3 regions of the Clostridium felsineum DSM 794 genome follow, and region 1 is predicted to be linked to each of the others. Evidence: riboswitches for the same ligand, from Rfam matches in the RefSeq annotation. Region 1 holds a riboswitch; each other region holds the start of a gene.
What was found. Region 1 has a riboswitch for magnesium ahead of CLFE_RS18380 (magnesium transporter). Riboswitches for the same ligand answer to the same signal wherever they lie in the genome.
Positions count from the first base shown of each region.

Region 2: another riboswitch for magnesium. It lies ahead of CLFE_RS24515 (cation-transporting P-type ATPase); the one in region 1 lies ahead of CLFE_RS18380 (magnesium transporter).
Region 3: another riboswitch for magnesium. It lies ahead of CLFE_RS02755 (NRAMP family divalent metal transporter); the one in region 1 lies ahead of CLFE_RS18380 (magnesium transporter).

Region 1 covers NZ_CP096980.1:3,934,977-3,939,274, forward strand. The annotation lists gene CLFE_RS18375 (Nramp family divalent metal transporter) at 1-855, opposite strand, end outside; gene CLFE_RS18380 (magnesium transporter) at 868-2,139, opposite strand; M-box (ykoK) riboswitch at 2,427-2,598, opposite strand; gene CLFE_RS18385 (ammonium transporter) at 2,998-4,215, shown strand.
Region 2 covers NZ_CP096981.1:133,552-137,849, forward strand. The annotation lists gene CLFE_RS23125 (LysE family transporter) at 84-671, shown strand; gene CLFE_RS23130 (winged helix-turn-helix transcriptional regulator) at 677-1,051, shown strand; gene CLFE_RS23135 (GNAT family N-acetyltransferase) at 1,070-1,483, shown strand; M-box (ykoK) riboswitch at 1,632-1,819, shown strand; gene CLFE_RS24515 (cation-transporting P-type ATPase) at 2,005-2,160, shown strand; partial or broken gene CLFE_RS24410 (Tn3 family transposase) at 2,228-2,686, opposite strand; gene CLFE_RS23150 (LysR family transcriptional regulator) at 2,834-3,724, opposite strand; gene CLFE_RS23155 (epoxyqueuosine reductase) at 3,849-4,298, shown strand, end outside.
Region 3 covers NZ_CP096980.1:576,101-580,398, reverse strand. The annotation lists gene CLFE_RS02760 (TetR/AcrR family transcriptional regulator) at 1-431, opposite strand, end outside; gene CLFE_RS02755 (NRAMP family divalent metal transporter) at 607-1,842, opposite strand; M-box (ykoK) riboswitch at 2,036-2,199, opposite strand; gene CLFE_RS02750 (MATE family efflux transporter) at 2,366-3,718, opposite strand; gene CLFE_RS02745 (4Fe-4S dicluster domain-containing protein) at 3,774-4,298, opposite strand, start outside.

The sequences.
Region 1 (4,298 bases):
AGCTCCAAACAAACCAATTCCAAATAGAATAAATGAATACTGACCTGCAAGAGGTTTAAGTGCTGATGCTGCATCTTGTGCACTGGATATAGACATATGTGCCTTAAATAATGTTTCTGAAGTACATATTGTTATAAAAAGAGCTGTCGCTATTCCCCATATTGTTCCTAAATATACATCAAGCTTTTCGTATCCATACTCCTTTAAAGATATTCCTTTATCAACTATTGAGGATTGAAGGTAAAATTGCATATATGGAGTTATTGTAGTTCCAACCATGCCTATAAGATCAAGCCAATAACCTTTGTTTAGACTTCCCCTTGGATTAAATATATGCGAAGTCACATTAGACCAATTTGGTTTTACCATAAATGCTGTAATAACATATCCGAAGAACGTAAGTGTCAATAACAAAAATACCTTTTCAGCTTTTGAGTAATTACCTTTTGTCATTATAACCCAAATCATTATTGCAAGTATAGGAACAGATATATATTTATTTATATTAAACAATTGCAAACTAGCAGCAATCCCCGCAAAATCAGCTATGCAAACTCCTAAATTTGCTATTAACAGAACCGTCATGGCAAAGAAAGCTAACTTAACACCATATCTCTCTCTTATTAAATCCGATAATCCCTTTCCTGTAACTACCGCCATTCTAGCATTCATTTCTTGAACAACAGCAAGTCCTATACCTATTGCAAGTAATCCCCACAGCATTGAATAACCGTATTTAGAGCCTATTACAGAATAAGTAGTTACCCCCCCTGCATCGTTACCCGCGTTTGCAGTTATAAGACCTGGGCCAACAATACTAAAAATCAACAATAATCTACTAAACTTCTTTTTCATACGCTCACCCTCTTAGCCCACTTTTTTAAATTTCTTTTTCCATGTTGGCAATAGTACCTCATCTATTAAATCATTTACTAGTATAATTCCACATATTTTATTCTCATTGTCAACTACTGGGAGCGATATAAGATTGTATTTTGATGATATTTCTATAGCTTCATCAAGTTTATCCGAATCTTTAACAAATGCAAGTTTTTTATTCATAACATCTTTAAGCTTTTTTTCTGGAGGCATAAAAAGTAAATCCTTAAGTGATATATAACCTTCCAATTTCCCTTCATCATCCGTTATATAAATAAAATATATCACTTCATCATCAGGATTCATTTCACGTACTATTTCTAAAGTTTCATTTAAGGTTATGTTTACATTAAATGAAATAAAATCTTTATTCATTATACTTCCTACAGTTTCTTCTGCATATCCCATGAGAGCTCTTACTTCTTCAGCATCTTCTTTTTCCATATTAAGTAGTATTTTTTCAGCTGTCTCTTCATCGACCTCATCTAAGATATCCGCAATTTCATCATTTGGCATACTATCTAATACTTCACTTTTTTTATCATCACTTAAATTTTCAAGTATATCCGCTTGAATATCTGGATCTATTTCTTCCAAAATATCTGCTGCCAAATTTTCATCAAGACTTTCAAATACTTTTTTTCTATACTTAAAATCCATGTCTTCAAGTATATCTGCTAGATCTGCCGGATGCATAGTTGACAGCTTCTGGTATGGAACTGTTAATTTTAAATTATCATTAACCATTTCTAAGGATTCAACATCATTCCACATTATATAATTTTCCATAGGTTTTCTTTGCGCTAATTTATAAAATCTATATATAAGCCCTTCAATTCCAAGTCTCCTACTTAATGCCATAAACCCTGTATCAACTGCTATAACTTTAAGTTCACCAACCATCTTTGCCATTCTCAAATCATTAACCCGTACGAGTTTTTTTCCGTTTATATCAACTATTTGCTTATCCAAAAGATTTTTAGACAACAAATAGGAATATTTCCTCATCATTGTGTCTTTAACTGCTTTAACTTTTATATAAATTCTTCTGCCTTCATCTTCTTTGTAAAAATCTATTGTCTTAAATTCGTAGTTTATATATTCTCCACTTTTTTTCACTTTATACCCAATTGCTCTAGGATAAGCTTCATCAGCAACAACATATATATCCCACAATCTACCTACATATTCACCATATTCATCATACACTTTCTTATAAAGTATTTCGCTTAAAAAAAAGTTATTTAATAATTTTTGCATACCAATCATTCCTTTCAAAATTTACTGAAGTATTCCACTTAATGTAAATCGTTTTTTTGTATTACAGTAATAGAAAGTTATGTTCTATCTCTTAGTTTTGAAGAGGAAGATTGGAATTTAATATGTCTATTCTAATAAGTTATATGAAAAACATTCCTCAAATTCCTCTTCTGTTATAAAATTAAAATCGTCCTCGCTCAAATGAGGGCCACTTTCCATAAAAACTCACTCCTTCTTACATTTTGGCATAAAAAAAAGCCATCAAAGGCTCGCTCAAAAATTCTAATAATAAAATTAGACAGTAGAGCTTTAGCACTATATAGCTTAGATCAGAATACAATCCAGCTACGTTAGATAAAACCTTGATTCGGTAATATCTGTTGACCCAAGTTGGCATCTCTCGATGTTTCTGGGCAGTAGCGTATATCTATATAGGAGCCTCACCTAACAAAAACTTTTCTTACTATTATAGTATTATTAAAAGTCAGAAATATATACTGATATTTTAGAATTACAACAAATAAATAACATACCTTTAACAAGGTAAAGTAAAAGAATACATCCTATTACAATATATTCGTTTAAATTCGTACTATACTTTTAATTATAGTATAAAATGTGAATTTTTCAACCTAAAAATAAAAAACTTCTTTAACTTAGTATATTCTTCTCATAATTTATCAAATTATCTTACGTTACTCAAAAATATGATTTTTCTAATTTATAGGCATTAAATTATTTTTTTAACATTTAAACATATATTTAATTAATAAACTTGCAATTTTGTCTCACATTTGATATCATTATAAAATATCGAACTACTTAATTAATCAGAAATGAAAAAAGGAGGCTATTCTTATGAATTTTGCAGATACTACTTTCGTCTTTTTATCAACAGTTTTAGTAATGTTAATGACCCCTGGTCTTGCCATGTTTTATGGGGGAATGGTTAAGACTAAAAACACATTGAGTACTATGATGCACAGTTATGCCTGTATGATTATAATATCTCTTCAATGGGTTTTAATAGGCTATTCAATTGCATTTGGTCCAGATATTTCAGGTCTTATAGGAAATTTACAGTACGCACTTTTACATCATGTGGGTTTTAAACCTTTCGCTCCATATTCTAGTACTATTCCCCACAGCTTATTTATGATGTTTCAATTAATGTTCGCAATTATAACTCCTGGTTTAATAACAGGTGCTTTTGCAGAAAGAATAAAATTTCCAGCATTTATACTTTTCATACTTTTATGGGCAACCTTAATATATGACCCACTTGCACATTGGGTATGGGGTGATGGCGGTTGGATAAAAAAACTAGGAGCTATAGATTTCGCTGGTGGAACTGTAGTACACATAAGTTCTGGTGTTTCCGGTCTTGTAGCCGCTATAATGATTGGAAAAAGAAAAAATATAAAAACATCTCCAAACAACCTTACTTTAACTTTTATAGGTGGTGCCCTTTTATGGTTTGGTTGGTTTGGCTTTAACGCAGGAAGCGCTCTAGGTATAAATGCTGTAGCCATGAATGCCTTTATAACAACTAATACAGCAGCTGCTGCCGCTGCCGCTGCATGGATTGCTTGTGAATGGTTTATTACAAAACGTCCAACTGTTTTAGGTGCTTTAACTGGTACTCTTGCTGGTCTTGTTTCTATAACTCCAGCATGCGGATTTGTAACTGTAGGTTCTTCTCTAATAATAGGTATCCTGGGTGGAATCATATGCTTCTTCTCAGTAAGCTTTCTTAAGAAGAAATTTAAATATGATGATGCATTAGATGCTTTCGGATGCCATGGCGTTGGTGGTACATGGGGAGCTATAGCAACCGGAATATTTGCTACCAAAGCAGTTAACTCAGGTGGAGCAAATGGACTTCTTTATGGAGATCCTTCACTTGTTTTAAAACAGCTTATAGCAACTGGTGCAACTTATGCTTATTCTATAATCGGAACAATCATAATTATTAAATTAGTAACATTAGTATTTAAAATACGTTCAAGTGAAGATGAAGAACTTCAAGGTCTTGATATTTCTATTCATGGTGAAAGAGCTTATCATATAGATTAGAAATTTTAATATACTACTTTGGTCGTAATTTTTCAATTTTATATTTATGTATTATGGAAATTTTACTTTTAAAGTAGTATATT
Region 2 (4,298 bases), on a different replicon from region 1:
CTAATAAATTTCATAGTTACTTGTTAATATATTGTAGCGTCTATATTATATAATGTATACTGTTCTAAATATAGGAGGTAAAAATGTCTATATCAGCTTTTTTTATGATGCTAGGATATATGGTGATTTGTTCTTTCACGCCGGGTCCTGGAAACATTCTAGCTCTAAATACCACGACTCAATTTGGCTGGCGAAAAGGGAAAAGACTAATTTGGGGAATTTGCGCAGGATATGTCTGTGTACAGATTATTTGCACTTTAGCAGTATACGGCTTGAATTCTTTTCTTACCCCTGTACTTGATGTGTTAAAATATGTTGGAGGCATATATATGGTTTGGCTGGCAATACAAATTTTTAAAAGTAAGCCTTTAAATGCTGACAATGAAGGGAAAGCATCCTTTAGAGAAGGCTTTTCACTTCAATTTGTAAATGTAAAAATATATTTTTATATTATGACCTTGTTAATGATTTATTTTATTCCATATATCAGTACCTTACCCGGTTTACTTTTTGCAGGTGTAGGAGTTGTTGGTATTGGAAGTATAGCTTGTTTAACCTGGGCATTCCTTGGGCTTAAAATACAAACTCTTTACAAAAAACATCATAAACTTATTAATTTTATATTAAGTTTATTTTTACTGTATTGCGCTTGGGATATTATAAGGGGGTAAATTTAATGTATCAACATAAAATAGCATCGGATATTCGTTGTCCTCTTGAATACGGACTTGAAATTTTCGGTGGAAAGTGGAAATCTCGAATTATATGTGTTTTATCTGAAAAAGGTACTTTACGATATAGTGAAATCAGAAAAGAAATGACAAACATAACAGATGCTGTTTTGGCATCTACTCTTAAGGAATTAATTGCAGATGACATTGTTAATAGAAAGTCTTTTGATGAGATTCCACCACGTGTAGAGTACTGCCTTACGGATAAAGGTATTTCTGTAATTCCTATTTTACAGAGTATTTGCAGCTGGTCTGGGGCTTATCATAAAGAAGATAATGAACATACAATGGCACAATGTAAAAAATGTGACTATAAATAATCAAGGGAGGTATTTATAATAATGATTAACTACACTTATGAAAAAAAGTTCACACAAGATGAGGTACAGCAATTATTTTTATCTGTTGGCTGGGTATCTGGTCAATATCCCAGTAGGTTGTATAAAGCATTAAAGAATTCTTCTACGGTTTTAACCGCTTGGGATGAAAATAAACTAGTAGGGCTTGTGCGTGTGTTAGATGATAGTGAAATGGTAGCATATATGCATTACGTTTTAGTGAATCCAGCTTATCAAGGTCAAAGAATTGCTGGAACAATGATTGAAATGATTAAAGAAAAATATAAGAATTATTTATATATTGAAATTATGCCAGAAGAAAGTAAAAATGCAGCTTTCTATGAGAAATTTGGCTTTAAAATTATGACAGATGGAGTGGCAATGCAGCTTTGCAATTTTAATGATAAATACTAAGTAATTTAAATTGCTAATTATATGATATTATTGCAACAGTTTGTAAAATATGACGTGATTCTACATAGTATTTTTATTTGCTAAATTCAAAAAAGGTTGACATTAATACATATTTACGTATATTATAATAAAGCAAGTTTAAAAATTTAATACTCTTTGTTAGGTGAGGTTACTACATAGATATACGCTACTGCCCAAAAATGTCGAGAGACGCCAATGGGTCAGCAAGTACTGCCGAATTAAGGCTTTATTTAATGTAGCTGACGGCCTTCATATTTTTATGAATGGCTATGTTCAAAGCTGTGTAGTGCTAAAACTAAACGAATGGAGAAAATAGATGTTTTTTTGTGTCGAGCATAAATCTCTTCATTCTTTGTGATGGAGGGATTTTTTTATTTTAAAAATAGGAGGTGGTTACCTATGGACGATGATCCTGAAAATAATATATCTAAAAATAAAATGTTAATTGTTATTAAAGGTAACTACCCTTTAAATAACAATGACTAAGGGAGGCCATTGTTATGGAACTAAAAAACCTTATTAGTAATATTAATTCACCCTATATCGAATTAATTTTCAAAAAATTCAATACCTCATTAAACGGAATAAGTGAAGAAGAAGCTGTAACTAGATTACAAAAATACGGTTTAAATGGGGTACGGCAACGATTCGTGTAAAAAAGACCTCCTACGGGTACAGCCGACATACATGTAAAAACCGGCCACATGATGGAAGTAATATCCATTATATGACCTTTTCTTGTTTCATAGGTATGGAAATAGTCATATCTATTTCCTTTGGTATATTTTTCAAGTCAATCACATAATCACCAAATCGTTTTATGTGTCTAGTAAGATATGGACTAAGCGCTGCTACATCTGACTTGGTAAACTCTACTCCATTAGCTGATAGTTCTTTTAATATATACGTCATGTCCACAACATTTTGAAGTATTACTGCATTGGATACAAGATTATTATATTTAATTCTTTTTTCTTGTTCATCAGGATCATTTTCGGAAATAATGACTTCACCACCGAATGAGAAATATTTAGAAAACCCATTATATTATTCCATTTTATTCGTGGTTGATGTAATCTGTTGACGCATTTCAATATCGGAAATATATTCCAAAAGAAAAATGGTTCGAATTACTCTGCCTAGTTCTCTAAATGCTTGATAGAGCTTGTTTTTATGACTATACTTCATTGTGACAGTTTTCATATAAACCTTGTTTTTGTAGAGTTTATAAGTTTATAAAAACAGTATTTAATGGTATAATATTGCTAATCAGTAAGTCGTATCTGTGAGAAAATGCGAAGTAAAGATTATTTATTAATAACTTTGAATCTATTTGCTTTCAAAATTCTCCCTCAGTATCTGTATAAATAATGACATTGCAGGACTAATCCACTTGTTCTTATGATAAGCGTATATTGCTGTGATTTTGGTATCAGAGCAACCTGCCTCAAGTTCTTTTAATTTCCCATTTTTCAGTTCTTCTTCTACTGTAAAACGAGGCAAGAAAGAAATTCCTAAATTACTTGCAACACATTTTTTTATTGCTTCAATGCTCCAAAGTTCAATTGTGTTATCTAAGAGTATATTGTTAACACGAAAATAATTTTCAAGTATTTTTCGATTAATGGATTCATCCTCATTAATAATAAGACTTGTATTTATTTCTTGATTTGGTGTGCAAAAATCAAATTTATTTTGTTCTAATCGAGGTGAACATATTAAAGTTAAAGTGAAATCAGCTAGTTTAACAGTAATCAAACTATCATTTTTACTTCCCACATCGTACATTAAACCGAGGTCTGCTTCACCCTTCGATAAGATATTTTTTATGTCAAGGCAATTGAGTGAAATGATAGAAAGTTTTACATTAGGAGCTTTTTCTTTAAACAAGCTCAACACATTTTGTAATTTATAAGACATCAGTGATTCTGCAACTGCAATTTTCAATTCTCCTGTAATCTTATCGCCAAATTTACCAATACTCTCAATTTTTTTTACTGTATCAAGTAATTCGTTTGCATAAGGTATTAATTCTTTACCTGAAGTTGTTAAGACCATGTTGCGACCAATTTTTTCAAATAGCTTGATTGAGAGTTCTTGTTCTAATTGTTGAATTTGTGAGGTGACTGTGGATTGAGTATATCCTAATTTCATTGCTGCATTTGAAAAACTACCTTCTTCTATAATACTTTTAAAGGTTTTAAAATGCCTAATATCCATTAATTTCACTCCAATCTTCATATTAAGTTATGATATATTAAAAAAATCGAATTGTCAATTCGGATATATCAATTTTACAAATATATAGTTCTTTGATAGTATAAGTGAAAGGAGTGTTGAAGAAATGAATTCATTAGCAGAACAAATAAAAAGTGCAGCACTTCATATGGGCTATGAAAAGTGCGGTATTATTAAGATATCTGATATGTTAGGTTATGAGGAAAAACTTAATGAACGAATTGAGCGCATTCCAGAAGTAAAGCCATATTATGAAGATTTTTATTCTTTTGCTCACCCAGAAGATACTTATCCATGGGCAAAATCAATCGTTATTTGTGCAAGGCAATATGGAAAATACTATATTCCTGAACACTTAAAAGGCATGATAGCTAAATACTATTTGGTAGATAGTAGAACAGACGAGAATTCTGAAAGTTTTCAAGATAGTTTGAAATTTGAAAAACATATGCAAGATATAGGAATAAAAACTGCTACTGACAGGAAATTTGGTATTACTGCATTACGATTTGCAGCATTGAAAGCTGGAATTGGATTAGTGCGTAAAAATAATTTT
Region 3 (4,298 bases), 1.5 Mb from region 1:
GACCCCTTTACCATTAATGTACGTATATAATAGTCTTCAAAGGTATATTTCTTATTATATTCTTTAAACAATTTCTCTGACCTCTTAGCCGCACGACGTACTACCTTATTTAATATTAAATCCGAACTATATGCTTCATAATAAAATTCACATATCAATTCATGCATTTCAACTGCTTTAAGTTCTATAGCACACATAATAGCATACTTTAATGCAGGAGTTTCTATATCAAAGCTTTCATTTACTATACTGTCACTTTTATCGAATAACTCTAAAACAATAGTCTCAAATATTTCTTCTTTATTCTTAAAAAAGTAATATATGCTGCCAATTAAAACCCCTGATTTATCAACTATTTGTCTTATAGTGGTTTTTTTGTAACCTTTCTCTTTAAAAAGTTCCTTGGCTGCCCACAGTATCTTATTTCTCACTTCATCCAATGAAATCACCTCCGTCACTTAGCTAAGATTTCCCCTATGTAGTTGAACACGTTCAACTCAGCTTTAATTTTATCTTTCTTTTATAAACATGTCAAGTAGTAATATATAAAAGATTTCTAATAAATACCTCCTTAGAATCTTCTATATATCACAATGTATTAATATTTTAAATTAGTTTATTTATTATTGGTGATACAAATAATATTACTGATAATACTATTATAAAAACTACTGTTATGTATACTATTATATTTTGCAATTTGTTATTAATATATTTCCCCATAATATCCTTATTATTTATTAAAAGCACCATAAATATAAGAATTACTGGACAAAGTATACCTGCAATTTGCTGAGTAACAAGCATAATACCTACTAAGGAAAGCTTTGGAACAAGTACTAATGCCGAACTAAATAAAATCATAAAAGTAAAAATTCCATAAAAAGTTTTAGCCTCTTTAAATGAGTTATCAAGTCCTCTTTCCAGTCCAAAGGTTTCACAAATAGCATATGTTGTTGATAGTGGTATTATCATTGTAGCTAAAACCGATGCTCCAAATAGTCCTGCTGCAAAAAGTATTGTAGCATAGTTTCCTGCTAGAGGCTTTAATGCCATAGCTGCCTCTTGTGCACTATTTATTTTAATTCCGTATTTATAAAGCGTTACTGCTGTACAAACAATTATAAAAAATGCTACTAAATTTCCCCACACGGCTCCTAAGTATACATCTAGTTTTTCATATTTATATTCCTTTATACTCAAGCCCTTGTCCACCACTGCTGACTGAAGATAAAACTGCATATATGGTGTTATAGTTGTACCTATCATTCCTATGAACGTTAAAATATATCCATTTGAAAAGCTTATGCTTGGTGTAACTGTAGTTTTAATAACTGTATGCCAGTCTGGATGAACTTTTATACAAGTTATGATATAAGTAAAAAATACAAAGGTGAATGCTAAAAAAACTTTTTCCGTTTTAGCATATGACCCTTTTGTAATAACAAGCCATACTAAAAATGCCATAATAGGTACTGTTATATATTTACTAATCCCAAATAACTCTAAGCTTGCAGCTATTCCAGCAAAATCTCCTACGCACACACCAAAATTAGCTATAAATAATATGAGCATTGCAAACAAAGACCACTTAACTCCATAATTTTCTCTTATTAAATCTGATAAGCCTTTTCCTGTAACTACTGCCATTCTTGCATTCATTTCTTGAATTACAGCTAGACTAAATGTAATTAACAAAAGTCCCCACAGCATCTTATAACTATATGAAGCTCCTACCGTTGCATAAGTAGCTATACCACCTGCATCATTGCCAGCATTTACTGTTATTAAACCTGGACCAATAATGCCTAGTATAAACAATAGCTTGTTTTTCTTTTTCATTTAATTTTACCTCCCAAATAACATGGGAAAGTAAACTAAATTTTATACAAACAATTTAGGCAGTTTCCCCACGTTTATGTTTTTTGAAAATTGTATGTTGTTCTTGCATAAATGACTAGGGTCTGCGTCCATTGATTTCACCTCCAAAAAAATAAAAAAAGCCCCAAAAAGGCCTCACAAAACAACAACAAAAATATTCTATCTTTCGTTGAGCTTTAGCACTATATAGCTTTGGGTAAACCCAGCTACATTAAGTAAAACCTTAATTCGGTAGTACCTGCTAACCCATTGGCATCTTTCGATATTTTTGGGCAGTAGCATATATCTATATAGGAGCCTCACCTAACAATACATATTAACTTTACTTTCTACATAATAATACAAAGAATAAATATTGTCAATGTTTCATGTTTGTGATAATTTAAAATAAAAAACGACACAAAACCATTATATTAATAGGCTTTGCATCGTTTTTTCTATATATTTATATAATTAAAATATATACTCTCTTTATAATAATATCTTAAGCATTTGCTGCTACTTGATTTAATTTTTTTGATGATTTATAAGCTAATAATAAAATAAGCAGTACTGTTAAACCATCAGCTAATGGTTGTGCTAAAAGAATACCTTGCATTCCAAATATAGCATTTAGTATAAATAATCCTGGTATTAAAATTACTCCCTGCCTTGCAAGAGAAACAATTCCACCGTATTTTGCTTGATTTGTAGCCAAGAATAACAAAGTATATACCATTATAAAGCCCATTCCCATAAATGTAACTGAATAATATACAAGTGCCTTTACTCCAATAGATACAACTTGTGCATCATTGTTAAATATTGCAACAAGAGGTTTTGCAAATATAATCATTAAAACACTACAAATAACACAAAATGCTGTAGTCCAAATGAGTGCTATATTTTTAGATGATCTAACTCTATCAAACGCCTTTGCACCAAAACTAAAACCAACAAATGACTGAAATCCCTTTGTAAATCCTGTTATTGCCATGAACCCCAATGAGGTTATTCTAACTTCAATTCCAATTGCAGCTACACACGCATCTCCATAACCTGCACCAAGTACATTAGTTATAGCTATTGAGGCACTATAAAGTAATTGGAAGATCATAAGAACAACTCCAACCTTTGCAGTTTCTACATAATACTCTTTAACTGGTTTAAAGTTTAAAAAATTATATCTAACACTACCTTTTTTGGCTCCAATATAATATAAATAAACTAAAGTTGTAAGTATGTTAGCTACAAGAGTTGCAGTACCAGAACCTCTTATTCCCATATGAAGTCCATAAATAAATACTGGGTTTAGAAAAACATTTGAAATTCCACTTACAAGCATTGCAACCATACTATACATTGTTGCACCCTCAGATGCTAACATATTATTACATGTTACGTTAAAAAGATTAAAAAACAATGAAATCGAAAAAATTTGGGCATATTGTTTTGCAAATACTATATCTGTATTACTTGCTCCAAGACCTCTCAATATTGGGTTCATAAAAATTAATAATATAGCTACAAAAATAACTCCAACAATTAATGAAGTATCCATAATAACAGATCCAGCATCGTTTGCTTTTTTGTAATTTTTCTGACCAAGCAGTTTTGCAATGTATATTGAACCACCACCACCAAGAAGAGAACCAAGTCCTGTAATAATATAAGTTAATGGAGTTGTAACCGTAACTGCTGCCATTTGTTGCTTTCCTAAATTACCAACAAAATATCCATCAACAGAAACAAATAATGCAGATATCATCATACCTACCATTGTAGGAATTCCAAGCTTTAAAAGTACCTTCCATATTTCTCCCTTCTCCATCATGACCAGTTTACTATTTTTCTCCATAAATCAATCGATCCTTTCTATCCCTTTATATATTAATACAAATACTCAACCATAACTATTTAGAATTCATATTTACAATTTCCATTGTGTTTTTTCCAGCCATACATAAAAATGTACATGAACCACAATTTATGCAATCCTCTACTCCATAACTCTTCATATTAGTTTTTATATTTTTTTCTTGATCTCCTATTACCTTATGAACTTGAATTCCCATAGGGCAGTTTTTAGTACATCCTCTACACTTTTTACATTTAGACTCATTATTATAAGTTACTTCCTTTGAATAGCCAATAAAATTGGTTAGTGGAGTAACTTTTTCATTTTCTTGGGCTTTATGAGCCGCCATAATACCTCCGCCTGTAAATATTGCTTTACCTTTTCTATTACCAAAAACTTTCTCTAATACTTCCTTTACATCCATATCATAATTAACTCTTGCAACCTTAGCTTCTCCTGTTTCATAATCAGCAACTGTAATATATCTACTTCCCTTTAAAAACTCACCTTTTGCTATTTCAGCGATCATGATTACAGTTTGAACATTTATAACTAAAATTCCTTTCTTTACTGGAATTTC